One region of the Ralstonia sp. 22111 genome, then DNA from elsewhere that is predicted to be linked to it. Evidence: predicted binding sites of a transcription regulator. Region 1 holds the regulator's gene; each other region holds the start of a gene.

What was found. Region 1 encodes LexA, which represses DNA repair genes until DNA is damaged. Its sites were predicted from a motif close to ACTGTATNNNNATACAGT; they were not measured.
Region 2: a site for LexA is predicted at 6,021-6,038, ahead of recA (recombinase RecA). Genes of this name have one in related genera too.
Region 3: a site for LexA is predicted at 3,855-3,872, ahead of imuA (translesion DNA synthesis-associated protein ImuA). Genes of this name have one in related genera too.

Annotation. Positions count from the first base shown of each region.
Region 1 is NZ_JBQEPR010000005.1:240,974-251,099, forward strand. Features, by position in the region: gene ACTJK4_RS15160 (enoyl-CoA hydratase/isomerase family protein) at 1-6, shown strand, start outside; gene dusA (tRNA dihydrouridine(20/20a) synthase DusA) at 50-1,084, shown strand; tRNA gene ACTJK4_RS15170 (tRNA-His) at 1,173-1,248, shown strand; gene ACTJK4_RS15175 (nuclear transport factor 2 family protein) at 1,285-1,683, opposite strand; gene ACTJK4_RS15180 (dipeptidase) at 1,816-3,546, shown strand; gene ACTJK4_RS15185 (cupin) at 3,562-3,873, shown strand; gene ACTJK4_RS15190 (hypothetical protein) at 4,214-4,399, opposite strand; gene lexA (transcriptional repressor LexA) at 4,519-5,169, opposite strand; gene ACTJK4_RS15200 (ferredoxin--NADP reductase) at 5,424-6,200, shown strand; gene ACTJK4_RS15205 (asparaginase) at 6,337-7,329, shown strand; gene rpsF (30S ribosomal protein S6) at 7,423-7,791, shown strand; gene priB (primosomal replication protein N) at 7,833-8,159, shown strand; gene rpsR (30S ribosomal protein S18) at 8,172-8,450, shown strand; gene rplI (50S ribosomal protein L9) at 8,475-8,927, shown strand; gene ACTJK4_RS15230 (replicative DNA helicase) at 9,069-10,126, shown strand, end outside.
Region 2 is NZ_JBQEPR010000001.1:792,600-802,725, reverse strand. Features, by position in the region: gene ACTJK4_RS03775 (pilin) at 1-80, opposite strand, end outside; gene ACTJK4_RS03770 (TerC family protein) at 261-956, opposite strand; gene sucD (succinate--CoA ligase subunit alpha) at 1,117-1,998, opposite strand; gene sucC (ADP-forming succinate--CoA ligase subunit beta) at 2,087-3,253, opposite strand; gene ACTJK4_RS03755 (DUF2889 domain-containing protein) at 3,320-3,946, opposite strand; gene recX (recombination regulator RecX) at 4,233-4,712, opposite strand; gene recA (recombinase RecA) at 4,809-5,867, opposite strand; gene ACTJK4_RS03740 (response regulator) at 6,133-6,846, shown strand; gene ACTJK4_RS03735 (sensor histidine kinase) at 6,839-8,407, shown strand; gene ACTJK4_RS03730 (sodium/substrate symporter small subunit) at 8,404-8,715, shown strand; gene ACTJK4_RS03725 (3'-5' exonuclease) at 8,724-9,374, opposite strand; gene ACTJK4_RS03720 (DUF294 nucleotidyltransferase-like domain-containing protein) at 9,391-10,126, opposite strand, start outside.
Region 3 is NZ_JBQEPR010000003.1:592,098-602,223, reverse strand. Features, by position in the region: tRNA gene ACTJK4_RS11630 (tRNA-Ile) at 1-77, shown strand; tRNA gene ACTJK4_RS11625 (tRNA-Ala) at 114-189, shown strand; rRNA gene ACTJK4_RS11620 (23S ribosomal RNA) at 455-3,333, shown strand; rRNA gene rrf (5S ribosomal RNA) at 3,451-3,563, shown strand; gene imuA (translesion DNA synthesis-associated protein ImuA) at 3,899-4,855, shown strand; gene ACTJK4_RS11605 (Y-family DNA polymerase) at 4,788-6,371, shown strand; gene ACTJK4_RS11600 (error-prone DNA polymerase) at 6,379-9,618, shown strand.

The sequences.
Region 1 (10,126 bases):
GACTAGAACCGGTAAACTGCGCGCCTGGATTTTGAATCGTTGACTTGCTGTGACCGCTGAACGCCCCACGCCGAACCCCCGCCGCTTGTCGGTGGCGCCCATGATGGATTGGACGGACCGCCATTGCCGCTTCTTCCATCGCCAGATCTCGCGCCACACCTGGCTCTACACGGAAATGGTGACCACCGGAGCGCTGCTCCACGGCGACGTCCCGCGTCACCTCGATTTCGACGAGGTCGAGCATCCGGTGGCGCTCCAGCTGGGGGGCAGCGAACCTGATGATCTGGCACAGGCCGCGCGCCTCGGCCAGCAATGGGGCTACAAAGAGATCAACCTCAACTGCGGCTGCCCGTCTGAGCGCGTGCAACGTGGAGCATTCGGCGCATGTCTCATGGCCGAGCCCAAGCTGGTGGCGCAGGGCGTCAAGGCGATGCGCGATGCGGTGTCGATTCCGGTCACGGTCAAGCACCGCATCGGCATCGACGCCATCGAGACCTACGATTTCGTGCGGGATTTCGTCGGCACCATCGCCGAGGCGGGTTGCGAGACCTTCATCGTCCACGCGCGCAACGCCATCCTGAAAGGCCTGAGCCCCAAGGAAAACCGCGAGATTCCGCCGCTACGGTACGAAGTCGTCTACCAGCTCAAGCGCGATTTTCCGCATCTGGAAATCCTCCTTAACGGCGGGGTGCAGACGCTGGAGCAGGTCGACGCGCATCTCGCGCATGTGGATGGCGTCATGATCGGCCGCGAGGCATATCATCATCCCCACCTGATGGCCGCGTTCGATGCGCGGTACTACGGGGCGGGCACCCAGGCCCCCACGCGCGCCGAGGTGGAAGATGTGATGATCGGCTACGTCGGCCGCTGGGTTGAGCGGGGCGGCTACGCAGGGGCGGCGGTGCGCCACATGCTGGGGCTGTATCGCGGCGTGGCCGGTGCGCGCGGGTGGCGGCGCGTGCTGTCGGATTCCAAGGCCTTGGCGCGCGTCAAGACGCTGGCCGACGCCCATGCGCTGTTCGATGAGGCGCGGGCGCACCTGCGGCGCGGCGAAGAATCAGGCGAGGAGGCGGTCGCCGCATAAATTGCGCGACCCCCTAGGCACGCTGAAAGAATGTTTGTATAATTTCGTTTTTCGCCGAGCAGTTGTCAGTTTTGCTGTTCGCACGATGGTGGCTGTAGCTCAGTTGGTAGAGTCCCAGATTGTGATTCTGGTTGTCGTGGGTTCGAATCCCATCAGTCACCCCAAGGTTTCAATAAAAAAGCCCGCTTCTGCGGGCTTTTTTACGTCTGCGCGTCGGCTACCACCGTACCCTGGTGATACACCACCTTCCAGCCATCGGCCGTCCGCCGCCATAACGTCGCCCGGCGCGTCGTCCGGTTCGATTGCACCAAGGTGTACGTCAGCAAGTAGTTGTCGGGCGCGATCTCCTGGCAGCGGAAATCGCGCGTTTGCCAGAAATCCTCGCCGATATGGCCGTGCCGGGCATCGAGAACGCCGAGCACATAGCTGCGGCTATAACGTTGGCCTGACGCACCGGTTTCCCAGAAATCTTCCGTAGTCATGCGCTCGAAGTCTTCGCGGCGCGTGCCCAATTCGGGGCGATGGAAGATGGGTTCGCGCCGGCGCAGTTCTTCCAGCACGCTCAGCAGAGCTGGGGCGGTATCCAGAGACGGTTCCATGTGGCAAGCCTCCTTGGAAAACTCCAAGCATACTGCGCAGCGTGCGTAGCTTAGCGTTTTTCGCGCCGCACAATGCGGGGCTTGCGCTTCGCCCCTATGATGGCGCCTTCGCCTTTTCCGGAAACCACTTCGATGCAACGCACTGCCCGTATTGGCCTGTCTTCGCTGACGATCGCACTGTCGCTGGCTTGCGGCACCGGCGCCTTTGCCGCCACGCTTCAGAAACCCCAGCTCGATGCGTTGCTCGCCGCTGAACAATCCTCGGCGTCGGCTGACCTGAACAGCTTTCTCGCGGCAGTCGCCAAGGCAGATCCGCAAGTTGCAGGCAGTGTCGCCGCATACCAGAAGAAGGCCGTGCTCACTGGCGACGACCTCGTCAACATTGGGCGTCTGCTGGGGCTGTACAACCGCCTGCACAATCAGCAGGCCGTGATCGCCTCGATCGAGAGGATGGTCGCGCTGCCGACGGTGCGTGACGACAAAATTCCGCAATACGAGAACCCCGCCATCGTGGCGTTCGGCAAGCTGGTCGAGGGCATGGCGCGCGACTTCGGCCTGAAATACCGCAACGTCGACAACCGCGTCTTCGAAGTTACGCTGCCGGGCACCGGCTCTGACGAATTCGGCATCCTGACCCACGCGGACGTTGTGCCCGCCAAGGCGGAAGAATGGGTGCTCGGCGACGGCACCGAGCTCGATCCGTTCAAGGTCACGCGCGTCGGCAATCTGCTGTACGGCCGCGGCACGATTGACGACAAGGGGTCCATTGCTGCCGCGATGTACGCCATGAAAACGGTCAAGGACAGCGGCGTGCCGCTCGCGCGCACGATCCGCCTGATGATCGAAACCACCGAAGAAACCGGTGGCGATGGCATGAAGTACTACCGTGAACACACGCAATTGCCGGCGTACAACATCGTGCTCGACAGCAAGTACCCGGCCGTCGTTGCGGAGAAAGGCACCGGCGCATTGAAGGTGTTTTTCCCTGCGCAGGCCGGTGATGCGACGCACACGGCCATCGTTTCGATGACGGGCGCGGCGTCGGCCAGCTCCATCCCACAAACGGCCACCGCTACCCTCAAGGGCGGGGATCTGGGCGTGGCGGCCGCCGCGCTCGAAGCCAAACGCGATGCGTTTGTGAGTAGCTTGGCCGCACAGGGCAAGTTTGCAATTGACATCACGCACACCGCGGACAGCATCGTCGTGAAGGTGACCGGCACCTCCGCACACGGTTCGCGCCCGGAAGAGGGCGTGAACCCGCTGCCGCGCTTGGCGCTCTTCCTGCGTGCAACTGATCTCGGCTTGGCAGACAACGCCTACGCCCACGCCGTGCGGTATCTGGCCGACGTTTACGGCACCGATTACCTCGGCAACACCATGGGCGTGGCCTACAAGGATGACTTCATGGGCCCGCTCACCATCTCGCCTACGGTGATCGGCGACAAGAACGGCCGCGTGGAGGTGACCGCCAACGTGCGCATGCCGCGCGGCAAAACGCCCGATGCGCTGCGTGGCGAGATCGCCGGCAAGATCAACGCATGGGCCACCGCCAACCATGTCGCCCTGGAGATCAATCATGACCAGGGCAACTGGATGGCGCGCGATCCGAAGGGCGCGTGGTTGTCGACGCTGCTCAAGATCTACGGCGACACGACGGGCCTCGATGCCAAGCCTGTCCCGACGGCCGGCAGCACGACCGCCAAGCTGATGCCGAATGCCATCAACTTCGGCCCGGCGATGCCCGGCAAGAAGTACACCGCGCACAACGCCAACGAGTACAAGGAAGTGCCGGACCTGGACCTCGATATGCAGATGTTCACCGAGATGCTGGTGCGCATTGGCAATCTGCCTTACATGCAGTAACCGCCGGGAACCGCCATGAACATCATCCGCGCCAAGTCGTTTACTGCTGAGCATGCCTGGGGCGCGCTCGACATTGCCAACATGAGCGGCATTACCACGCGCTTGCATTGGACCGACCAGCCTTATCGCTGGCATGTGAACGATGGCGAGGAGGTGTTCGTGGTGCTCGACGGCACGGTCGACATGCATTACCGCGAAGCCGGCGAAGAGAAGGTCGCAGTGCTGGAGCCCGGTGACATCTTCTTCGCCGGTGTCGGCTGCGAGCACGTGGCGCACCCGCGCGGCGAGGCAAGAATTCTCGTTGTCGAGAAAGCGGGGAGCGTGTAGCGGATCGCCAGCCGGTTTCGGCGAAAAAAAAGCCCGCAATGTGCGGGCTTCGAATTCAGCGATCTCATTGCCCCTGAGGGCATTGGCAATACTACTGTCACGTACGCCAAACAACATCGGGGTAAACGTCCGTTTTGCTGAGGGAACATCGTTGAATGTGCCGCTGCAGCAACTTGCGAACAAAAAAACAGCCCGCTCAAGCGGCGGGCCGAAAATCAGTTGAAGAAAGCCCTGTCCTCAGGGCAGGGCAAGTGTATGAAATCAGTTGCGGCGGCAGCATTGGGGTATGCCCTGATCGGCTGCGGTAGCGCCATGCAAAGCCCTTCATCGTCGTCTTCCCTTAGCAGCTTTCGGCGCCAGCAGCACGTGAACCCGCCGGAATCGCATCCAGCATGCGGCAGATGGCGGCCATGCTGCCGACCATCGTACGGCGCTGCTCCCCCTGATAAATGCGCACGCCCTGGGTTTGGCGGAAGGGCACCGGCTGTACCGGACGGCGGCGGGAAGACATCGATCCGAGTCGCATGGCAGACCTCGTGAGTTCGGGTGGAAAAGCGAGTGGCAAGACTCCGCCCTGGCGGGCCGATGGCTCACCTCCAGGTAGGATCAAACGGCGAAGGTTTGGCGCTGAGATGCGCCGGAGACTTACGGAGCAGCGGGCCGGATCAGACCGACGGCCAAGCCCTCCAGGTGAAACTCATCACGATCCAGATCAACGTGGATCGGTTCGAAATCCGGATTCTCGGCAATCAGTTCGACATGGCGGCCTTTGCGCTGGAAGCGCTTGACCGTGACGTCGTCGCCCAATCGAGCAACAACGATCTTGCCGTTGGTGGCTTCGGCAGCGCGTTGCACGGCCAGCAGATCACCGTCCAGAATGCCGGCGTCGCGCATGCTCATGCCACGCACCTTCAGCAGAAAATCGGGCTGCGCAGAAAACAGCGACGGATCGACCTGATACTGGCGATCAATGTGCTCTGCAGCCAGGATCGGACTACCGGCAGCCACACGGCCCACCAGCGGCAGCGTCAATTGCATCAACCCCATCGACGGCAGCGAGAACTGATGCTGCGCCGTGTCGCCGGCCGCCCGCAGCCGAATGCCGCGCGAGGCGCCAGGCGTCAGTTCGATCACGCCCTTGCGTGCCAGCGCGCGCAGGTGTTCCTCGGCCGCATTGGGCGATGAAAAACCGAACTCTGCGGCAATCTCGGCGCGTGTGGGCGGGAAGCCCGTGCGCTGGATCGTCTGACGGATCAAGTCGTAAATCTGCTGTTGGCGAGGGGTGAGGGCGGCCATTGGCGTACTGTATATTTGAACAGGTGCTGTGATTTTATACAGTGGCGCGGGAAGCGCAAGTGATTTTGTTGTGATGTGTTGCGTGAGCACCCGGCCCTTATGACCGGCGTCAAAACCTATGCGACTGGTTAGAAGCTTATGCGCAATCCATGCAGGCGCGGCCGCGGCGAATCGCATAAAATCAAGGTCTTGACCGATTTTTTGCATCGCCACATAGCCCGATTGAGCCTCGTTGGGCTGGCCCGAACGTCACCATGTCCGCCTTCAATCAAGAGACCGTTCTGAGCGTCCATCACTGGAACGACTCGCTGTTCAGCTTCAAGACCACGCGCGATCAGGCGCTGCGCTTCCATAACGGCCACTTCGTCATGATTGGGCTGGAGGTCGAGGGCAAGCCGCTGATGCGCGCCTACAGCATCGCCAGCCCGAACTATGAAGAGCACCTCGAGTTCTTCAGCATCAAGGTGCAGAACGGCCCGCTGACGTCGCGTCTGCAGCATCTGAAGGTGGGCGACAAGCTGCTGGTGAGCAAGAAGCCGGTCGGCACGCTCGTGCTGGATGACCTGCTGCCCGGCAAGAACCTGTATCTGTTCGGTACTGGCACCGGCCTCGCGCCCTTCATGAGCATCATCCAAGACCCGGACACTTACGAGCGCTTCGAGAAGGTCGTGCTGCTGCACGGCGTGCGCCAAGTGAGCGAGCTGGCCTATGCCGACTTCATCACCCGCGAATTGCCGAATAACGAGTTCTTCGGCGATCAGGTTCGCGAGAAGCTGATCTACTACCCGACCGTCACGCGCGAGCCGTTCCGCAACATGGGCCGCCTGACCGACCTCGTCGATAACGGCAAGCTTTCTGCCGACATCGGCCTGCCCCCGATGGACCCGGCTGTCGACCGGGCGATGATTTGCGGCAGCCCGGCCATGCTGGAAGACACCTGCAAGCTGCTTGATGCCCGCGGTTTCAAGATTTCGCCGCGTATGGGCGAAGCCGGTGACTACGTGATCGAGCGCGCCTTCGTCGAGAAATAATCGACACGGCTCCTGCTGCAAACGCCGGCCTGTGTGCCGGCGTTTTGTTTTCTGGGCGCACAGGGCAATCCCGCGTCGGCAAAGGCGGGGCGGGCGGATACAATGCGCGCCTTGCCCACAACGCATGTCTGCAACGATGTCCTTGCCTACCATCGCCATCCTCGCCACCGGCGGCACAATCGCCGGCTCTGCTGACGACGCTGGCTCCGCCGCACGCTATCGCGCTGGCGCCGTCCCCATCGATCAACTGCTTGCGGCCAGCAAGCTCGGTTTGGAGCGCCTTGCCAATGTGCGCGCCGAGCAGGTCGCCCAGATCGATAGCAAGGACCTGACGTTCGACGTGTGGGAAAAGCTGGTTGCGCGCATCCGTCACTGGATCGACGTCGAGCGTGTGGACGGCGTGGTCATCACGCACGGCACCGACACGCTGGAAGAAACCGCGATGCTGCTGCACCTGACGCAGCAGACCGATACGCCGATTGTCCTGACGGCGGCGATGCGGCCGTCGACGTCGCTGTCGGCGGATGGGCCGTTGAATCTGCTGAATGCGGTGCGGCTGGCAGCCAGTCCGTCTGCGCGCGGGCGAGGCGTTCTGGTTGCGCTCAACCAGCGTGTGCATGCCGCTCGCGATGTGCAGAAGGGACACACTTACGCGGTCGAAGCCTTTGTCTCGCCGGACACGGGTGCGCTGGGTTTTGTGCTCGACGCGCAAGTACAGTTTCAGCGTGCAGCGCAGCGTGTAGCCGCAACCGACGTGCTGCCGATGCCGCCCGCAGGCCAGTGGCCGTGGGTTGAGGTTGTGGCGAGCTATGCGCAGCCCGATGCGCGCTTGGTTGATGCCCTGGTCGCCGCTGGCGTGAAGGGGCTGGTCGTTGCCGCAACCGGCGCGGGCTCCATCCATGCGAATCTTGAGGCGGCGCTGAACCGAGCGAGTCAGCAGGGCGTTTTCGTGCTGCGTTCCACGCGTACCGGTGCCGGCGTGGTGCCCGCGCAGCCGGGCGGAGAGCGCTGGGCATCGAGCGGCTCGCTGAACCCCTATAAGGCGCGTGTGCTGCTGACGTTGCTTCTGGCCTCGGGCCGCGCCCGGGCAGAAGTTGCCTCCCTGCAGCAAGTCATTGATCGATATTGAAAAAATCGCCAAGGCCTGCGTATAATGGCAGGCTAACCAACCTTGCTGCACCGGAGTGTGACGCCCGGGCGGCTTAATCCACAAGGAGCGTCAATGCGTCATTACGAAATCGTATTCATCGTCCATCCGGACCAGAGCGAGCAAGTGCCCGCGATGATCGAGCGCTACAAGAGCACGGTCACCACGCAAGGCGGCCAAGTGCACCGCGTCGAGGACTGGGGCCGTCGTCAACTGGCCTACATGATCCAGAAGCTCGCGAAGGCTCACTACGTGTGCCTGAACATCGAGTGCGGCAAGGAAACCCTGGCTGAGCTCGAGCACGCGTTCAAGTTCAACGACGCCGTGCTGCGTCACCTCATCGTTCAGACCAAGAAGGCTGAAACGGCGCCGTCGCCGATGATGAAGGAAGTCGCACGCGAAGAGGCCAAGAAGGCCGCCGCTCAGACCGAACAGGCTGCCTGATGCCGCGTGGTGCTGCGCAAGCCTGATCGCGCATCGCCAGCATGAACGAAACCCACGGGGACAACGCCATCAACCGCCTGCAGCTCGTCGCCACTCTGGTCGAGCGCGAGGTGATGCGATACACCCCGGCCGGCGTGCCGATCGTCAACTGTCTGCTGGCATACAGCGGGCAGGCGGTCGAAGCGCAGACAGTGCGGCAGATCGAGTTTTCGATGGAAGCACTGGCAGCCGGCAAGATGGCTTCCGTTCTGGATCGCATCGCTCCGGGCACCGTCCTGGATTGCGTAGGATTCCTGGCTCGCAAGCACCGCAGCAGTAAGGCACTGGTCTTTCACATCTCCGGATGTAACGTATTCGTAAAGGATTGAATCATGGCATTCATGAACAAGAAGCAGCGCGACGCGAAGAACAAGAAGCGCTTCCAGCAGCAAAACCCGTTGTTCAAGCGCAAGAAGTTCTGCCGCTTCACCGTGGCCGGCGTTGAGCAGATCGACTACAAGGATCTGGACACGCTCAAGGACTTCATCGGCGAGAACGGCAAGATCACCCCGGCCCGCCTGACCGGCACGCGCGCGATCTATCAGCGCCAGCTGGACACGGCCATCAAGCGTGCACGTTTCCTCGCGCTGATGCCGTACACCGATCAGCACAAGCACTAATCAGCGGGATAAGGAGAACTCACAATGCAAATTATTCTGCTCGAGAAGGTCGTCAACCTGGGTAACCTGGGCGACGTGGTGCGTGTGAAGGATGGTTACGCACGTAACTTCCTGATCCCGAACAAGCAAGCCCGCCGCGCTACGGATTCCGCCATCAAGGAATTCGAAGCCCGCCGCGCTGAGCTGGAAAAGCTGGCCGCTGAAAAGCTGGCTGCCGCGCAAGCCGAAGGCGAGAAGCTGAACGGCCTGACGCTGCAACTGTCGCAAAAGGCTGGTGTGGATGGCCGTCTGTTCGGCTCCGTCACGAACCACGACATCGCTGACGCACTGGTTGCGCAAGGCTTCAAGGTTGAGAAGGCGCAAGTGCGTCTGCCGAACGGTCCGCTGAAGACCGTGGGCGACCACCCGGTCGTCGTCTCGCTGCACACCGACGTGGCAGTTGACGTGAACGTGTCGGTGCAGGGCGACGCAGCCTAAGCACGCACGCAGCACCTCGCGGCGCCCGGGTCACCGATCGACGCGAGTCAAGAAGGCAGGGACGAAAGTCTCTGCCTTTTTTGTTGTCCTTTGTATCAGGGGTCCAGATTGAAGACCGAGCAGCGCCGCTATAATCCCGCCATGAACGCGCCCTCCGATCCCCAGCTCGATTCCCTCAAGGTGCCCCCGCATTCCATCGAGGCCGAACAGTCGGTGCTTGGCGGGTTGTTGCTGGATAACGCCGCTTGGGATCGCATTGCCGATTTCATCAATGAGCACGATTTCTACCGCTACGACCACCGGCTGATCTTCCACAACATCGGCAAGCTGATCTCGCAGGCCAAGCCGGCTGACGTGATCACGGTGTACGAGCAGTTGCAGGCCGCTGGCAAGGCGGAAGAGGTGGGCGGCCTAGCCTACCTGAATGCGCTGGCACAGAACACGCCGAGCGCCGCCAACATCCGTCGCTATGCGGAAATCGTCCGTGACCGCGGCGTGCTACGCCAACTTGTGACGATTGCCGACGAGATTTCCGCCGGAGCCTTCAACCCGCAGGGGCGCGACGTGCGCCAGCTGCTGGACGAGGCCGAATCCAAGGTGTTCGCGATTGCCGAAGAAGGTTCGCGTGGGCAGAAGGGCTTCCTGGAAATCCAGCCGCTGCTGACGCAAGTGGTCGAGCGTATCGACGAGCTATACCACCGCGATAATCAGAGCGACATTACCGGCGTACCGACCGGCTTCGTTGACCTCGACCGCATGACCAGCGGTATGCAAGGCGGCGATCTGATCATCGTGGCCGGTCGCCCATCGATGGGTAAGACGGCGTTCTCGCTGAACATTGGCGAACACGTTGCGGTGGAGCAAGGCCTGCCGGTGGCCGTGTTCTCGATGGAAATGGCGGGCACGCAGCTCGCCATGCGTATGCTGGGTTCGGTCGGGCGATTGGATCAGCACCGCCTGCGTACCGGTCGTCTGCTCGACGAGGACTGGCCGCGCCTGACGCATGCCATTCAGAAGATGAACGACGCGCAACTGTTCATCGACGAAACGCCCGCGTTGAACCCGATGGAATTGCGTGCGCGCTCGCGGCGGCTTGCACGGCAGTGCGGGCAGCTCGGCCTGATCGTCATCGATTACCTGCAGCTGATGTCCGGCTCGGGTGGTGGCGAGAACCGTGCGACCGAAATTTCGGAAATCTC
Region 2 (10,126 bases), on a different contig from region 1:
CCGACAATCGCCACCACGATCATCAGTTCGATCAGCGTGAAACCCTTCTGGACACGCTTGTTGAGTCGCATCGACTTCATGAAATCCCCCGGATTGTTTGGTTAAAGATGATGCGGGGGGAGATACAGCATGGACCGTGCCAGCCGAAAAGCCGTGCCTGTCAGCGAAAAGCTGACGCGGTTCGTATGAGCGACGTGACAGAGTGTGACATCTTTTGACACTAGTTGACGAAGTTCGTCAATTTGAGAACCATGGATCACTTACGCACGATGCAACGTTCGCTGGCTCAGCCATCGGCCTAGCGCCACTACAAGCAGAGCGCCAAGCAGCCCCACCACCACATCCGGATGTGGCACCGCGCGCTCAAACCACGCCGCATCAATCGGATCGGTGACCAGCATGTCGCCAGCCAGATAACCAAGCAGCGCCGCCCCGAGCGTGATGATGACCGGAAAGCGCGCCATGATCCCCACCAGCAGCGTGCTGCCGAACACGATCAGCGGTACCGACAATCCAAGCCCCAGCACCAGCAGCAGAAACGTCGTTCCCGGCGGCCCTTTCTCGGCTGCGGCGGCCACGGCGACGACGTTATCGAGCGACATCACAAAGTCGGCGATAAGGATTGTCTGGATGGCGGGCCATAGGCCGGCACGCTGATGGCGATCGGCAGCTTCATCTTCGGCTTCCGTGAGCAGCTTCACGCCGATGTAGGCGAGCAGCAGCGCGCCAATCGTTTTCAGATATGGCAGCGCAAGCAGCTTGACGGCCAGCACGGTCAACACCACGCGCAGCACAATGGCGCCGGCACTGCCCCAGAAGATGGCCTGCTTCTGCTGGCGCTTGGGCAGGTTGCGCGCGGCCAGCGCGATGACGACCGCGTTGTCGCCCGACAGCACGATGTTGGTCAGGATGATGGAGCCGAGTGCGAACCAGAATGCGCTTGAGGTGAGCGCCATAGTGTTCTCGTAGATGTCCTTGGGGTGGGCTTGCGGTGGGCCCGCTTGCAGCATCTTGTTTGCTTATACACATGTCGTGCCTGGATCGCATGCTGCGTCGCGACCAAACAAAAACGGGAGGCCAGGCCTCCCGTTCTCGCATAACCTCAAACCTTGCCGATTACAGCATCGCCTTGAGCAGACGTGCCATTTCCGACGGGTTCTTGGTGGTCTTGATGCCGCAGGCTTCCATGATGTCGAGCTTCGCTTGCGCGGTGTCGGCACCGCCCGAGATCAGCGCGCCGGCGTGGCCCATGCGCTTGCCCGGAGGCGCGGTCACGCCAGCGATGAAGCCAACCACCGGCTTCTTCATGTTGTCCTTGATCCAGTAAGCCGCGTTGGCTTCGTCCGGACCGCCGATCTCACCGATCATGACCACGGCGTCCGTTTCCGGATCGTCGTTGAACATCTTCATCACGTCGATGTGCTTCAGACCGTTGATCGGGTCGCCGCCGATGCCGACTGCCGACGATTGGCCCAGGCCCAGCGCAGTGAGCTGACCCACGGCTTCGTACGTCAGCGTGCCCGAGCGCGACACCACGCCGATGCGGCCCTTGCGGTGGATGTGGCCCGGCATGATGCCGATCTTGATTTCGTCCGGCGTGATCAGGCCCGGGCAGTTCGGGCCCAGCAGCAGCGTCTTGCTGCCGGCCTTACGCATCTTGTCCTTGACCATCATCATGTCGCGCACGGGGATGCCTTCGGTGATGCAAACCACCAGGTCCAGTTCGGCTTCGACAGCTTCCCAGATGGCGTCAGCGGCGCCTGCGGGCGGCACGTAGATCACCGACACGGTCGCGCCGGTCTGGGCCTTGGCGTCCTTGACGGTTGCGTAGATGGGAATGCCTTCGAAGTCTTCGCCGGCCTTCTTCGGGTTCACGCCTGCGACGAAGCAGTTCTTGCCGTTGGCGTAATCGCGGCAGCCGCGGGTGTGGAACTGGCCGGTCTTGCCGGTGATCCCCTGGGTGATGACCTTGGTATCTTTGTTGATCAGAATCGACATGCTGTAATCCTTTTATGCAGCGAGCCGCGCCGACGTACTCAGCAGCGGGCGCAACTCGCGTTCGCGTATGGTTGGGTCAGCGGGCGGCTTACTTGCCGGCGGCTGCGGCCACGACCTTCTCGGCGGCCTCTGCCATCGTGTCTGCGGCAATGATGGGCAGACCCGAGTCAGCCAGCATCTTCTTGCCGAGGTCTTCGTTGGTGCCCTTCATGCGCACGACCAGCGGCACCGACAGCGACACAGCCTTCGCCGCCGCGATCACGCCTTCGGCGATCACGTCGCAACGCATGATGCCGCCGAAGATGTTGACCAGGATGGCCTTCACGTCCGGGTTCTTCAGCATCAGCTTGAAGGCTTCGGTCACCTTCTCGGTGGTGGCACCGCCGCCCACGTCGAGGAAGTTGGCCGGCTCGCCGCCGAACAGCTTGATGGTGTCCATCGTGGCCATGGCCAGGCCGGCGCCGTTCACCAGGCAGCCGATGTTGCCGTCGAGCGAGATGTAGGCTAGGTCGAACTTCGAAGCTTCGATTTCAGCCGGATCTTCTTCATCCAGATCGCGGTAGGCCACGATTTCCGGGTGACGGAACAGCGCGTTCGAATCGAAGTTGAACTTGGCGTCCAGCGCGATGACCTTGCCGTCGCCGGTCAGGATCAGCGGGTTGATTTCAGCTTGCGAAGCGTCGGTTTCCCAGAATGCCTTGTACAGGCCCTGCAGGGCTTGGCGGGCTTGCGGCACGCTCGCGTCGGGCACGCCGATCTTGCGGGCGATGTCGTCAGCCTGGGCGTCTTGCAGGCCGGCTTGCGGATCGATCAGAAGCGTGTGGATTTTTTCCGGGTGCGATTCTGCGACTTCTTCGATGTCCATGCCGCCTTCGCTCGAGGCCATCAGCGCGACCTGCTGCGACACACGGTCCACCACCAGCGACACGTACAGTTCCTTCTTGATGTCCGCGCCTTCTTCGATCAGCAGACGCTTGACCAGCTTGCCTTCCGGACCGGTCTGGTGCGTCACCAGCGTCATGCCCAGGATGCTGCTGGCGTATTCCTTGACCTGCTCCATGCTCTTGGCCACCTTCACGCCGCCGCCCTTGCCACGGCCGCCCGCATGAATCTGCGCCTTCACGACCCACACCGGGCCGCCCAGGGTTTCTGCGGCCTTGATAGCCTCGTCGACCGAGAAGGCCGGAATGCCGCGCGGAACCGGCACATTGTATTTGCGCAGGATTTCCTTGCCTTGGTACTCATGGATATTCATGCGTGTTTCCTTTGCTAGGCAGAGTGAGTGTGATGAGTATTGAAAACGCGAACAGCGCGGTGCCCTTCAGGACGAGGGCTCAGGCGACAGTTCGGTGGGTGGCGGTTGGATCTTGGCTTCGGGCTGATATGCAAACCAGCGCGGGTAATGCTTGCGGACCACCTCGCCCTCAAGGTGCAGGGCATGGCAGCCGTGGAGTTGATAAGGCGGCTTTTCACCGGGCTCCACAGGCCGGAGGTCGTTCGAGTTGTCGCGCACCGGGAAGACGTCGCCCGCGAAGGCCTGGATGGCGGCGGTCGGCAGCACGCCACACAGCTCAGTCAGGTGCGTACAACCCGCCACGCCGCCAAGTCTCTCACGCGAGGCCTTTCGAAATCCCTTCATCAGGTTCAGGCCGATGAGCTTTCGGTAGGCGGGGCCAATCGTGTCGCAATGTGTGGGGTACGGCACCCAGTCGGAACACGCTTCGGCATCCACGACGTTCATGCGGGTATCGATCGTCACGCGCAGCCACAGGTCATGCAGCGGCTGGCCCTCGGGGCGCACGCCGCCGCTGGCCAGGGGGATGTCGCGTGGTTTGGTGTCGGTCAGGCGCGCTTCGATGTCCCACAAGCCGTCTTCCCGCAAATAGGCCTCCACCGTGATGGCACGGCGGTGGCGCATGACGCGCGGGACGGGGGCAGACAGAGGCATGGACCAGACAGACCGATAGGACCGATGGAGGCGGCGCACGCGGATCTCGCGCATCGCCTGCAGGACGTATGTAGAAGCGCATCAGCCGCCACACACGAACACTACCGCCCAGCAACCAGAATTGAGGGCGATATCAAAGACTTGGATTTTAACACGTCGCCACGACCGGGCAGGTCGCGTGCTGCAATGCAGTGTGAAAGTGGTTGCAACAACCTCGAGAGGTGCAACTCACGCGATCCGCACACAAATGAATTGTCCGGACGAATTGTTGCAAGATCGACAGTATTCAGTCCGCCCCGTCCCCATCTTCGAGCAGTTCATCGGCGCCTGCAATGATGCGCGAGACTACGGCCCTGGAGAATCCACGCGCCATCATGTATCGCACCTGCTTGGCCCGTTCGGCCAAGTCGGCCGGTGGGCGGCCGAAGCGCTTTTCCCACAGGGCTTTCGCCCGTGCCGCTTCCGTGCTTTGCAGTTGGGCCTTGACCTCGCCGAGCGTCTCTGCGCCCAGCTGATGCGTTTTCAGCTCCTGCATCAAGCGCGCTGTACCGTAGCGACCTGCGCGGCGGTGCACCATGCTTTCGGCAAACCGTGTGTTGGAGAGCCAGTTCTCGCCTTCCAGCCAATCCAGCAGCGCGTCGACCTCCTCGGCGGATGCGGCGTGCGGAGCCAGCTTACGGCGCAATTCGATGCGGCTGTGCTCGCGCCGAGACAGATAGCCCAGCGCACGAGCCTTGAGCGATAACGGTGGGCGCGGCAACGGCATACGGTTCCAGGCTCAAAAAGAAAACGCCCACCGTTGGGGGACGGCAGGCGTATGAAGCTCGATAGAGCCGTCGATCTGCGTCGACGGCCAACCCAATTACTCTTCTCCGACTTCCTCGGCCACTGCGATGGCGCCCATCGGCGTCACGCCCAGTGCTTCGCGAACCTTGTTTTCGATGTCGCGGGCAAGGTCGGGGTTCTCACGCAGGTATTCACGGCAGTTGTCGCGGCCTTGGCCGATGCGCTCGCCGCCGTAGCTGTACCAGGCGCCGGACTTTTCAACAATCTTGGCTTCCACACCGAGGTCGATGATTTCGCCCTCGCGCGACACGCCCTGGCCATACAGGATGTCGAAGATGGCCTCGCGGAACGGCGGCGCCACCTTGTTCTTGACGACCTTGACCTTGGTCTCGTTGCCGACCACGTCGTCGCCCTTCTTGATCGAGCCGATGCGGCGGATGTCCAGACGCACCGAAGCGTAGAACTTGAGCGCGTTACCACCCGTGGTCGTTTCCGGCGAGCCGAACATCACGCCGATCTTCATGCGGATCTGGTTGATGAAGATGACCATGCAATTGGTCTTCTTGATGGTGCCGGTCAGCTTGCGCAGCGCCTGGCTCATCAGACGGGCCTGCAGGCCAGGCAACGCGTCGCCCATTTCGCCTTCAATTTCAGCCTTCGGCACCAGCGCGGCCACCGAGTCAATGACGATCAGGTCGACCGAGCCCGAACGCACCAGCGCATCGGCGATTTCCAGGGCCTGTTCACCCGTGTCCGGCTGGGAGATCAGCAAGTCCGGCACGCTGACGCCAATCTTGTCAGCATAAGTGACGTCAAGCGCATGTTCTGCGTCGATGAAGGCGCAAGTACCGCCCAGCTTCTGCATCTCGGCAACCACTTGCAGTGTCAGCGTGGTCTTGCCCGACGATTCCGGACCGTAGATTTCAATGACGCGGCCGCGCGGCAGGCCGCCAACGCCCAGCGCCACGTCCAGCCCCAGCGAACCCGTCGACACGACCTGGACCGGCTCGACCTCGGCGTCGCCCATCTTCATGATGGAGCCCTTGCCGAACTGCTTTTCGATCTGCGCGAGCGCGGCAGCCAGCGCCTTCTGCTTTTCCGCGCTCATCGCGGCTGCCTTCTTACCGTCTTCCATGGTCGTCCTTCGTGCAAATTGGTGTATAAATGGGCCGCAAGGGCTTGCGATTCCAGCGGTTGCCTGCAACAACGGGCCGCTGGCTGATTGCCCCGACGCGACCCATTCCATGACTTTAGCGCCGCCAAGACTACAGCACCGCGAATTCGGAGTACTGTATAAAAAACCAGTGGTTTTGACAAGTCTCCAGAACATATGTCGCGCGAAAACAATGTAGCGGGCGGGATGGGCAAGACATCTTGCCCGGCATCGCGGGGAGACACGCATGCGCATCCTGATTGCCGAAGACGACGCCACGCTGGCTGACGGGCTCACACGCTCGCTACGCCAGGCGGGTTACGCCGTCGACCAAGCCTCCGATGGGGCGACTGCCGACGCGGCTCTGTCCGCGCAGACGGCACAGACCTATGATCTGCTGATTCTCGACGTGGGCCTGCCGCGCATGTCGGGGCTGGAGGTCCTCAAACGCCTGCGCTCGCGCGGGGCCATGCTGCCGGTGCTGATCCTGACCGCCGCCGACAGTGTGGAAGAACGCGTCAAGGGCCTGGACCTGGGCGCCGACGATTACATGGCCAAGCCGTTCGCGCTATCCGAGCTGGAAGCGCGCGTGCGTGCGCTGGTGCGGCGCGGCACCGGCGGCGGCGCCACGCTCGTGCGCCATGGGCCGCTGGCGTTCGACCAGGTCGGGCGCATCGCCTATATCCACGATCAGGTGGTGGAACTGTCGGCGCGCGAGATCGGGCTGCTGGAGATTCTGCTGGCGCGCGTCGGCCGCCTGGTGTCGAAAGAGCAACTGGTCGACCACCTGTGCGGCTGGGGCGAGGAAGTCAGCAACAACGCCATTGAGGTCTACATCCACCGGCTGCGCAAGAAGATCGAGGTGGAAGGCATCCGCATCGCGACCGTGCGCGGGCTGGGCTATTGCCTGGAACGCATGGCCACCCCAACGACCACCACCGCGACAGCTGCCCATGGGTGATCGGCTGGCCTGGCCGTGGCGTCGGCATCGCGCGTCGCTGCGCGAGCGCGGCGATGCGGCGCCCGGGCCCAATGGCCGTGACGAGGACAGCGACCTCGCCGACACCCTCCCCCACCTCGAAGACGACGCCACGCGGCCCGTCGCCCGATCCCTCTTCGGCGAAATTCTCGACTGGATGCTCGCGCCGCTGCTGTTGCTGTGGCCGATGAGCATTGCGGTGACGTACCTGGTGGCCAAGTCGATTGCGAATGCGCCATATGACCGCGCGCTGGAATCGAGCGCGATCGTGCTCAGCCAGCAACTGCGCGAGGTGAATGGACGCGTGACGCTGCAACTGCCGATCTCGGCGCGCGAAATTTTGCGTGCCGACGAAACCGACAACATCTACTACCAGGTGCTCGGCACCAACGGTGAGTTTGTCTCGGGTGATCGCGACCTCCCGCTGCCGCCCGAAGAAGACGCCAACGCCGGTGGCCTCGTGCAACTGCGCGACGACCACATCCACGGCGCAGAGATTCGTGTTGCATATACCTTCGTGCAGCGGCCGGGCTCCGACGGCAAGCCCGCGCTGGTGCAGGTGGCGGAGACGCTCGACAAGCGCGCGCAACTCGCCAACGAAATCATCAAGGGCGTGATCCTGCCGCAGTTCGTGATCCTGCCGTTGGCGGTGATACTGGTGTGGTTCGGCCTCACGCGCGGGCTGGCGCCGCTCAATGCGATTCAGGAACGCATTCGCGCGCGCAACCCGGGCGACACCAGCCCCATCGATGAAGGCGCCGCGCCCCAGGAGCTGACGCCGCTGGTAGCGTCGTTCAATGATCTGCTGGGGCGGCTGGAGCAATCGGTGCATACGCAGAAGCGCTTCATTGCGGATGCCGCGCATCAGATGAAGACGCCGCTGGCCGGGCTGCGCATGCAGGCCGAGCTGGCCCAGCGCGAACAATCGCCCGATGAACTGCGCCGCACGCTCGCGCATATCGCCGACAGTTCGGATCGCACGGCGCACCTCGTCAAGCAGTTGCTCTCGCTGGCACGCATGGAGAACATGGGCGCGACCGACGGTCTGGTGCCGCTGGATATCTGCGCGCTGTCGCGCCAGGTGGTGGCCGACTGGCTGCCCAAGGCGTGGGCCAAGCAGATCGATCTCGGTTTTGAGGAGCCGGGGCCGCCGGTCATGATTTCGGGCAATGCGACGATGCTCGCCGAGATGCTCAACAACCTCCTCGACAACGCGATCCGCTACACGCCCGACGGCGGACATGTCACCGTGCGCGTGACTACGGCGCCATTCGAGCCGTTTGTCTTCATCGACGTGGACGACACCGGCCCCGGCATCCCGGTGGCCGAGCGCGAACGCGTGATGCAGCGCTTCTACCGCATTCTCGGCACACAAGCCGAGGGCAGCGGGCTCGGCCTGGCCATCGTGCGCGAGATCGTGCAGCAGCATGGCGGCGACATCGAGGTGCTCGACAACGTGTACCAGGCGTCGCCGCGGCTGGCGGGGGCGCGCTTTCGCATCACGTTGCACCTCTGCTCGCGGGGCGAGGAAACCAACGCATGAGCATTACGCCCGGAACCCCGGCACGCCGCCGGTGGATTACCAACATGCGCTGGATCGCGGCGCTGCTCGCGGTGTGGTTTGTGGTGACGTTCGTGGTCGCGTTCTTTGCGCGCGACCTGTCGACGCACTTCTTCAACTCGGACTGGACGTTCGCCTACTGGGTCGGCGCGCAGGGTGCGCCCATCGTGTATGTGCTGATTACAGTCCTCTATGCGTGGCGCACCAACCGCGCCGCGGATGCGGCCACACAAGACGACGAAACGGCGCAAGGCGAGGCATCTAAGTCATCCCACCCGCCGTCCATCTGACCCGGACGTTACGCGGCACCCAGATGGCGGAGCTTCACAAAGGCCAACGCCGCCATCACCGCGTCGTTAAGCGCGTCGTGCGCGTCCCAGGTCGGCAAGTCCAATCCCTCCATGACAGTGGCGAAGCGCAGATCCAGATCGGGGTCGCCCTGTTGCCGATACGGCGGCAGCTGCCGGAACTGATAGTCGTAATACAGGACGGAGACTTCAATCTTGGGCTGCGGCAAGCCGATGCCAAGCATGGGCGCCACCACCCGATTGAGCATTGCCACGTCGAACTCAAGGTAGTAACCCACCAATGGCCGGCTGCCGATGAAGTGCAGCAGTGCATGAACGGCCTGCTCGATCGATACACCGCTGTCCAGGTCGCGGTTGCGCAGACGATGCACGCAGATGCTATCTGCGCGCATCTCCCCGCACGGCCTGATGAGCATTTCCAGGCGCTGGCTGGTCAGAATGCGATTGCCGACGATACGGACGGCGCCGATGGAGATGATCTCGTCGGTGCGCACGTTCAAGCCTGTGGTCTCGCAATCGAGCGCGACCCACTCGTCTGGTGGCGGGGCCTCGAACAGGAAGCGAAACGCCGGATCGCGCAACCTGCGCAACTGGCGCCGCCTTTGCAGTGCCTGCAGCCAGTCGGAGAGCCGTCCGTTCATGACTGCCCGTCCATCTTCACATCCACTCGGTCCGCCAGCGCTGCCGCAGCAGCGCCTTGAAGCGTTTTACGGTGCTCAGCGCATCCTTGAGCAGATCGCGCTCCAACGACGACAGGCGCGACAGGTGCACGTCGCACGACACGGGTTGATGCGCATCGATTTCCGCCAGCCCGGCCTTGAGCCGCAGCGTCATCAGGAAATGCAGGCTCTCGCTCAACTCGGCAGCCATGTGCGCGTCGAGGGCCTCGGCGCGCACCAATGCATCCAGGCGCGGCACAGTGCCGGTCTCGTCGAGTATGCGGTGGGCCAGCGCAAGGCTGCGCACCCCGTGGACAATCGGGAAGATGCCCTCCTTCTTCACGTCGAGCACTGGGTCGGAATCGCCAAACCCGAGCAGGCGATCCCGCCAGCCTGGCGCGGCACTGAAGGCTTCAACGGCAGCGGCAAAGCGGCCAAGTACCGCGTCATTGTCGATCGTCAGTTCCAGCAGCGTCCGCCGCAGTTGTTTGAGCAAGGCGGCATCGCCGCACACCGCATGCGCATCGAAAAAGATGGCCAGATGCATCAATCCCTCGGGGCTCGGAAGGATCAGCCATTCGCGAATGCGTCGCGCAAAGTCGCTCGCGCTCATGCACCACTCGGGCCGGCTGAGCATGATGCCGCCCGGGCAAGGCGGATAGCCGAACGCGGCCAGCGCATCGGAGAAGCGCGTGACGATGCGCTGCAGATCAGCGGGAGGCACGTAGCCATCG
Region 3 (10,126 bases), on a different contig from region 1:
GGGTCTGTAGCTCAGGTGGTTAGAGCACCGTCTTGATAAGGCGGGGGTCGTAGGTTCAAGTCCTACCAGACCCACCAAGTTACGGACGGTGGAAGTTGTTCTCTGCCGTGACTGGGGGATTAGCTCAGCTGGGAGAGCACCTGCTTTGCAAGCAGGGGGTCGTCGGTTCGATCCCGTCATCCTCCACCATTACCTTTTGGTTGCCAAACGCAAGCATCGACGCTGTGTCGATGGTGTTTGCGTTTGGCCTAGCCAAGACGAGCGTAAAAGTTCGGCTGTTCTTTAACAATATGGAATGTAGTAAAGGTGTCGCGGTGCGTTGATGAGACGCACAATCAAAACGCGACACTGGGTTGTGATTGTATCAACCAGTATTACCAGAGCAATCGAAAGATTGTCTTGGAATACGGCACAACGCGAGAACTCAGCCTATAGCGAGACATACTCGTTATAGGGTCAAGCGAATAAGTGCATGTGGTGGATGCCTTGGCGATTACAGGCGATGAAGGACGTAGTAGCCTGCGAAAAGCTGCGGGGAGCTGGCAAACGAGCTTTGATCCGCAGATATCCGAATGGGGAAACCCGGCCCGCATGGGTCATCTGTTACTGAATACATAGGTAACAGAAGCGAACGCAGTGAACTGAAACATCTAAGTAGCTGCAGGAACAGAAATCAACCGAGATTCCCAAAGTAGTGGCGAGCGAAATGGGATCAGCCTTGTACTCTTTAGCAGTATTGTTAGCAAAGCGGAATGGAAAGTCCGGCCATAGTGGGTGATAGCCCCGTATGCGAAAACAGTATTGTGGAACTAGGTGTACGACAAGTAGGGCGGGACACGTGAAATCCTGTCTGAAGATGGGGGGACCATCCTCCAAGGCTAAATACTCGTAATCGACCGATAGTGAACCAGTACCGTGAGGGAAAGGCGAAAAGAACCCCGGGAGGGGAGTGAAATAGATCCTGAAACCGCATGCATACAAACAGTCGGAGCCTGGAAACGGGTGACGGCGTACCTTTTGTATAATGGGTCAGCGACTTACATTCAGTGGCAAGCTTAACCGATTAGGGAAGGCGTAGCGAAAGCGAGTCCGAATAGGGCGTTCAGTCGCTGGGTGTAGACCCGAAACCAAGTGATCTATCCATGGCCAGGTTGAAGGTGCGGTAACACGTACTGGAGGACCGAACCCACTAACGTTGAAAAGTTAGGGGATGAGCTGTGGATAGGGGTGAAAGGCTAAACAAACTTGGAAATAGCTGGTTCTCTCCGAAAACTATTTAGGTAGTGCCTCGTGTCTCACCTTCGGGGGTAGAGCACTGTCATGGTTGGGGGGTCTATTGCTGATTACCCCGCCATAGCAAACTCCGAATACCGAAGAGTGCAATCACGGGAGACAGACATCGGGTGCTAACGTCCGGTGTCAAGAGGGAAACAACCCAGACCGCCAGCTAAGGTCCCTAAATATTGCTAAGTGGGAAACGAAGTGGGAAGGCTAAAACAGTCAGGAGGTTGGCTTAGAAGCAGCCACCCTTTAAAGAAAGCGTAATAGCTCACTGATCGAGTCGTCCTGCGCGGAAGATGTAACGGGGCTAAGCAATATACCGAAGCTGCGGATGCACGTAAGTGCATGGTAGGAGAGCGTTCTGTAAGCCTGTGAAGGTGTCTTGTAAAGGATGCTGGAGGTATCAGAAGTGCGAATGCTGACATGAGTAGCGATAAAGGGGGTGAAAGGCCCCCTCGCCGTAAGCCCAAGGTTTCCTACGCAACGTTCATCGGCGTAGGGTGAGTCGGCCCCTAAGGCGAGGCAGAGATGCGTAGCTGATGGGAAGCAGGTTAATATTCCTGCACCGTCGTATGATGCGATGGGGGGACGGATCGCGGAAGGTTGTCCGGGTGTTGGATGTCCCGGTCCCTGCATTGGAGATGGCACTTAGGCAAATCCGGGTGCGTGATTCAAGGGTGTGGGGCGAGCGACTTTAGGTCGCGAAGCAATTGGAAGTGGTTCCAAGAAAAGCCTCTAAGCTTCAGTCATACGAGACCGTACCGCAAACCGACACAGGTGGGCGAGATGAGTATTCTAAGGCGCTTGAGAGAACTCGGGAGAAGGAACTCGGCAAATTGGTACCGTAACTTCGGGATAAGGTACGCCCTTGTAGTTTGACTAGCTCGCGCTAGAAGGACGAAGGGGTTGCAATAAAATGGTGGCTGCGACTGTTTAATAAAAACACAGCACTCTGCAAACACGAAAGTGGACGTATAGGGTGTGACGCCTGCCCGGTGCCGGAAGATTAAATGATGGGGTGCAAGCTCTTGATTGAAGTCCCGGTAAACGGCGGCCGTAACTATAACGGTCCTAAGGTAGCGAAATTCCTTGTCGGGTAAGTTCCGACCTGCACGAATGGCGTAACGATGGCCACACTGTCTCCTCCCGAGACTCAGCGAAGTTGAAGTGTTTGTGATGATGCAATCTCCCCGCGGCTAGACGGAAAGACCCCATGAACCTTTACTGTAGCTTTGCATTGGACTTTGAACCGATCTGTGTAGGATAGGTGGGAGGCTTTGAAACCGGGACGCTAGTTTCGGTGGAGCCGTCCTTGAAATACCACCCTGGTTTGTTTGAGGTTCTAACCTTGGCCCGTGAATCCGGGTCGGGGACAGTGCATGGTAGGCAGTTTGACTGGGGCGGTCTCCTCCCAAAGTGTAACGGAGGAGTTCGAAGGTACGCTTGGTACGGTCGGACATCGTACCTAAAGTGCAATGGCAAAAGCGTGCTTAACTGCGAGACCGACAAGTCGAGCAGGTGCGAAAGCAGGACATAGTGATCCGGTGGTTCTGTATGGAAGGGCCATCGCTCAACGGATAAAAGGTACTCTGGGGATAACAGGCTGATACCGCCCAAGAGTTCATATCGACGGCGGTGTTTGGCACCTCGATGTCGGCTCATCTCATCCTGGGGCTGTAGCCGGTCCCAAGGGTATGGCTGTTCGCCATTTAAAGAGGTACGTGAGCTGGGTTTAAAACGTCGTGAGACAGTTTGGTCCCTATCTGCCGTGGGCGTTGGAATCTTGACGGGGGCTGCTCCTAGTACGAGAGGACCGGAGTGGACGTACCGCTGGTGTACCTGTTGTCTCGCCAGAGGCATCGCAGGGTAGCTATGTACGGAAGAGATAACCGCTGAAAGCATCTAAGCGGGAAACTTGCCTGAAGATGAGGATTCCCTGGAGACTTGATCTCCCTGAAGGGTCGTTCGAGACCAGGACGTTGATAGGCTGGGTGTGGAAGCGCAGTAATGCGTTCAGCTAACCAGTACTAATTGCCCGTGCGGCTTGATCCTATAACCGGTATGTTTCCGGCTGGGTCTGCCTTGTGCCTGATACTCACACATCACAACCCCAAATCTACATTCCCATATTGGTCGCGTTGACCTCGTCAACGTGGCAACAAGTCATAGCCTGGTGACCATAGCGAGTCGGTACCACCCCTTCCCATCCCGAACAGGACCGTGAAACGACTCCGCGCCGATGATAGTGCGGATTCCCGTGTGAAAGTAGGTCATCGCCAGGCTCTCCCATCCAACACCCCAGCTCCCTTCAAAGAGCTGGGGTGTTTGTCTTTGCGCGAACGCCTTGCACCCGGCTTCCTGCATCGATCTGCCAACTACTTCCCGGCAACACCCCCCTCCCCTCACACAAAAACAAAAGGCCTGAAGGGGCTCATAGAGCGCTTTTTGTCGGGCATCCCCAGCAGTTTGGGCGAAGCCTACTTCAAAGTCCCTCCAAGCGGGTGCTTTGAGGTTGCTATCGCTGCCTTGCAACGCACAAGCAAAACTAGATCGAGTTGAAGGAAAGTTGTGATACTGTATATTTATACAGTATCCGTTGGTTTGCGTTGGCGTTTCCATGTTTGCGTTGTCCCCGTCTCTTGTCATTGCCAAAGATGTGGCGGAATGCTCCGTCCCCGCTGGATGCGCGGGGTCTGGGGAGCGTTCGCTCATGCCGAAAGCCTCGACGGTGCCATTACCGGAGGCGCTACATCCGGCTCTGTGGAGCGCTGGCCGCCTGGCGCGAGGCGATGGGCGCGTTCTGGCCACTGGATATGACTCGCTGAATGCCGAGTTGCCCGGTGGTGGTTGGCCCCTCGGCGGGCTGACTGAACTGCTGTGTCCGCAATCCGGTATTGGTGAATGCCGGTTGCTGCGCCCGGCGTTGTCTACGCTGTGCGCGAGCGCGGGGCGCATCGCGTTGATTGCTCCGCCGCATCTGCCGAACGCAGTGAGGCTGGTGGGCTGGGATTTCTCTCCTGAACAAATCGTTTGGGTGCGCGCTGACAAGCCGGCTGATCTTCTGTGGGCAACCGAGCAGGTTCTGCGCAGCAAGGCTTTCGGTGGTGTGCTGATCTGGTTGAACCGGGCACGCTCAGGAGAGTTGCGCAGGCTGCAGGTGCTGGCCCAATCGGGAGAGAGCGCGATTTGGGTGTTTAGGCCAGCTCAGGCGCAGCGTGAGTCGTCACCAGCGGTGCTGCGGCTGGGGTTGGAGCCGGCGGGCGCCGATGCGCTGTCCATTCTTTTCCATAAGCGGCGCGGGCCGTTGCGTGAATCACCGTTGCTGCTACCGTTGGCCGACCCGCTTCGGGCCGGTCGCGCTTCCGTGCGTCCGTTGCCTGTACCGCCCGTCGAGCCGTTCATCATGGATCCGGCCACGGCGAATTTGCTCGCCGCGCTTTCATCTCCTTCGTCTTCTGTGACGTTCGACGCTTTGTCGGACGTTTCCGATCCAAACACTCTCGATCATGCCGTTCTGGATCGCGGTGCATCTGCCCCGTCTCCCACTCGACGCGCTTCGACCCCGGTGGTCTGACCCAGCCGCGCTGCCTTTGCCGGTGGTGGTGGTGGAGCAGGAGCGCGTGGTGTCGGTCAACCGTTTGGCGATGCGCGAAGGCGTACACGCAGGCCTGCGCCGGGCAGGTGCGCAGGCGTTGGTACCGCACGCTGTACAGCTTGACCGTGACGCGGCCGCCGAGGCGCGGTTGCTGCAATCGCTGGCGCTGGCGCTGCTGGCATTCACTCCGCATGTCACGTTGGACGTGGTGGATGAGGCGACTGTTTTGCTAGAGGTCGAGGCCAGCTTGCGGCTGTTCGGCGGGCATCGCGCGCTGTGTCGGGCGGTGAGGTATTGCGCGGTTCGGTTGGGCGCCATGCCGCAGCTTGGCACCGGGCCGACGGCACGCGGTGCGGCATGGCTTGCCAGTGCGCAACCGGCGCCGATGCGTGGCCGTCGTCGCACAGCAGCACGTCAAGGGCGCGCGCGGAGGGCAGTGCGGCAGGAGCGGTTGTCGGCGTTGCTTGATCAATTGCCGGTCGATGCGGTGGCGCGACTCACGCGGCCCGATTGGCTTGAAGGCCTCGGCTGCCGCACACTGGGCGATTTGCGCGAGTTGCCGCGTAGCGGCCTGCGGCGGCGCTGCGGGCCGGTGTTGGTGGATACGCTCGACGCCGCTTATGGCAACGGGCACGAGAGCTTTACGTGGTTTACCGCGCCGTTGCGCTTTGATGTGTCGTTGGAATTGCCAGGACGCATCGATAACGCGGAAGGGGTGCTGGCAGCCTCGGAGCAATTGTTGTTGCAGCTGGTCGGCTGGTTGTCGGCGCTTCAATTGGGCGCCAAAACGTATCGACTCTCGCTGGAGCACGAACGCCGGCGTGGTCGGGGCAGTAATGAGGCGGCCTCATCCACACCGGTGGAGATCGCCCTTGCACAGCCGGTTCGCACGCTGGCGCACTTGTCGCGGGTACTGCATGAACGTGTGCATCGGCTCACGCTGATCGCTCCGGTGGTCGAACTGCGTTTGACGGTGACCGACGCCACGCCGCTCGCGCCGCCTACGGAGTCGCTGTTTCCAGAGCCCGGTGGTCGCGCTGAAGATGCCGCACGCCTGATCGACACGCTGATCGCCCGGCTGGGTGCTGAGAACGTGCGTCACCCGCAGCCGTGTGCCGACCATCGCCCTGAGCGCGCCAACCACTGGGTCGAGGTAAATGCCGCAACCACCGCGCAGAGCCGTGCGACCGCGCGTCAGGCATTGGCGCAGTGGCATGCGCAGCAGCCGGAGCGCCCGCTGTGGCTGCTGGAGAAACCGATCCCGCTGCTGACACGTCAGCACTATCCGTATTACCGCGGGCTGTTGCGGCTGGTGTCGATGCCCGAGCGCATTGAATCCGGCTGGTGGGACGACGACCTCATCAAGCGTGATTACTTCATCGCCGCCGGAGAAAAAGGCGAGCGTTACTGGGTGTATCGCGAGCGCGTTTCCGCAAGCAAAACCAATGCGGCAGACGAGGACGTTCGCTGGTATCTGCACGGCTTGTTCGGCTAAGCACGTCATGACTTCGGCCACGCCACTCTCCGTTCTGCCCGACTATGCCGAGCTGCATTGCATCAGCAACTTCACGTTCCTGACCGGCGCGTCGCATCCGCACGAACTGGTGGAGCGTGCCAAGCTGTATGGTTATCAAGCGCTGGCGCTGACCGACGAATGCTCTGTGGCGGGCACGGCGCGAGCGCTTGTGGCTTCCAAGGAACACGAACTGAAGCTCATCATCGGCAGCCGCTTTACGGTGCGCAATGCCGATGGCGAACCCTGGCTGCGGCTGGTGCTGCTGGCGCAGAACGTCGAGGGGTACGGCAACCTGAGCGAGATCATCACGCACGCGAGGCTGGCAGCGCCCAAGGGCGAATACCGCTTGCTTGCTGACGATTTGGCCGCGCCCCAAGGTGAACTCGCTCACCTGCGCGGCGTGCCCGACTGTCTTGCGATTCTGCTGCCCGATTACGATCCCGACCCGCAGCAATTGCTGGCGCAGGCGTGGTGGTGCCAACGCGTGTTCGCTGATCGGCTATCGATTGCGCTGGAGTTGCCGCTACGGCACGCGGACGACCGCCATCGCGGCACGGTCGCGGCGGTGTCGGAACAGATCGATGTGCCCATGGTCGCGACCGGCGGCGTGCAGATGCACACGCGCCAACGCAAGCCGCTGCATGACGTGCTGACGGCCATCCGCCTGTCGAAGCCGCTTTCGGAGTGCGGATTGGAACTTGCACCCAGCGCTGAGCAGGCGATGCGCACGCGCATGCAGCTCGCGTTTCTTTATCCAGACAAGCGTGGCGAGAAGATCCTGCGTCGGACAGTGGAACTGGCGGCGTTGTGCAATTTTTCTCTCGACGAGATCGAATACGAATATCCGAGCGAAGTCGTACCGGAAGGCATGACGCCGACCGAATACCTGCGCGCCGAAACGCTCGCTGGTGCCGCGCGACGCTATCCAAAAGGCGTGTCGAAGAAGGTGCGCGAGCAGATTCAAGAGGAACTCGGACTGATTGCCGAGCTGCGTTACGAGCCGTTTTTCCTGACCGTCTATGACGTGGTGAAGTTCGCCCATAGTGAGAAGATCCTTTGCCAGGGGCGCGGCTCGGCGGCCAACTCGGCGGTGTGCTATTGCCTGGGGATTACCGAGGTGAACCCGGACAGCGGCAACACGCTGTTCGCACGCTTTCTTTCGCGTGCGCGCAATGAGCCGCCCGACATCGACGTCGATTTCGAACATCAGCGCCGCGAAGAGGTCATCCAGTACATCTACAACAAGTACGGCGTGACCCGTACCGCGCTGGCGGCGGCGCTCATCACCTACCGCACGCGTAGCGCACTGCGTGACGTCGGCCGCGCGCTCGGCATCGATCTGGGGATCATCGAGCAGGTGGCCAAGGGGCAGGCGTGGTGGGATAGCCGTAAGGAATTTGCGCAGCGCGCAGGCCAGCAGGGGCTGGACCCGGAATCGCCGCTGGTGCTGCGCTGGGCGCAACTGGTGGATCAGTTGCGTGGTTTTCCGCGCCATCTGTCGCAGCACGTGGGCGGGTTCGTGATTGCGCAGGGCAAGCTTTCGCGCCTGGTGCCGATCGAGAACGCAGCGATGGAAAACCGCCGAGTCATCCAGTGGGATAAAGACGATCTCGAATCGCTGCGCCTGCTGAAGGTCGACGTGCTGGCATTGGGCATGCTGACTGCCATTCGCCGCACGCTCGATATGGTGGATGCGTTGCCCGGACGGCGCGAGCACTACGGCGCGACGGCCAAGCTCGCCATGCAGAACCTGCCCGATGACGACAAGAAAACCTACGACATGATCTGCCGCGCCGAGACCATCGGCGTGTTCCAGATCGAATCGCGTGCGCAGCAATCGATGCTGCCGCGTCTGCGTCCGCGCGAGTATTACGACCTGGTGATCCAGGTGGCCATCGTTCGTCCGGGACCAATCCAGGGCGGCATGGTGCATCCGTATCTGCAGCGGCGTGAGGCAAAGCGCAATGGCAACACCGATTGTGTGACATACCCCGGTCCCGAGGTGAAAGCCGTGCTCGAACGCACGCTGGGTGTGCCGATCTTCCAGGAGCAGGTGATGGAGATCGCCATGAAGGCCGGCGATTTCACTCCAGATGACGCAGACCGCCTGCGCCGCGACATGGCTGCCTGGAAGCGCAAGGGCAATCTCACGCAGCATCAGGAGCGCCTGGTGCATGCGATGGTCGTCAAGAGGCGCTACGACCCCGCTTTTGTCGAAGCGCTGTGCAAGCAGATGGAAGGCTTTGCCGAATACGGCTTCCCCGAAAGCCACGCGGCAGGTTTTGCCAAGCTGGCCTATGTCAGCAGCTTCCTGAAATGCCACGAGCCGGCAGCGTTCTTTGCTGCGTTGCTCAACAGTCAGCCGATGGGGTTCTATTCACCGTCGCAACTGGTGCAGGAGGCGCGGCGCAACCATGTGCGCGTGCTGCCAGCAGACGTGACGGCCAGCGTTTGGGACAGCTCGCTGCATCTCCGCGCCGATGGCGAGGCCGGTGAAGATGGCCTGGTGCAGCCGGATATCCGCCTCGGGTTGAATCGCATTCGAGGCATGCGCAAGCCGGCTGCCGAGCGTATCGAAGCAGCTCGCGCCCAGGCGCCATTTACCAGCGTGGAGGATCTCGCCCATCGCGCCGCGCTCGACCGCCATGACCTGAACGTGCTGGCCGCAGCCAATGCGCTCAAGCCGCTGGCTGGCCACCGTCGTCAGGCACTATGGCAAACGCTCGCCCTGCAGGAGCCCGGCCACGATCACGCGCTGCTGCGCCAGGCTCGTCCGGTGGAGGCGCCGCTCGAGCTACCCGTGCCTCCCATTGGTGAAGAGGTGATGGCGGATTACGGCAGCCTGGGGTTGTCATTGCAAAGCCATCCGGTAGGGCTGCTGCGCGGGCGGCTCGAACGCATGCGTTTTGCCACCGCCGCCACGCTGGCCGGCTATCGCAACGGGCAACTGGCGCGCGCTTGCGGCATTGTCACGGTGCGGCAGCGGCCGGGCACGGCCAACGGCACCATCTTCGTTTCCATTGAAGACGAGACGGGCGCCATCAACGTCATCCTCTGGCCGCACTTGATCGAGCGTCAGCGACGTGAAGTGCTAAACGCCCAGTTGCTGGGCGTTTACGGCAAATGGCAGTGTGAGCGAGAGACCCGACACCTTGTCGCTCAGCATCTGGTGGATTTGACCCCACTTCTGGGGCGCCTCGCCACTTTCAGCCGCGACTTCCATTAATTCCTGTTCGACTGCCAACTGACCGCCGCGTCACCTTCGGCACGGCAATTGCGTGACGAGAGGCACGCGCAGTCGCCCCACCGTGATGCAGAGGGCTCAGGCGGTTCTCTCCCGCCGTGCACCCTCCAATTGGCGGATAGGGCAAGCGCGGATCGACGAAACGTAGTGCGGGTGCAAGGATTTGCGCTTGAGGCATCACAAAAACCGCCTGCCAAGCGAAGAAAACGGCATCTGTAAGGGAACTGACCCTCAAGGCGCCTTGTCACCATAAGCAGGGTTGATGAGATGCGCTTTCATCACGCGTCAATATTGGGTGCAGTCGAAATTACGTCTACTCTGTAGAAAACACATCACGGAGGCCGCCCCAAAAAGTGTGCAACGGCGTGCATAGAGAACCGCCACCGTTGCCGTGCTGTGTATGACCGCGGACGAAGGTGCAGCCACCCGACCCGCATATTTTCAGCCCATCGATCGGGTCCAGACCCGGCGGTGTTTCCCATCTCAGGTG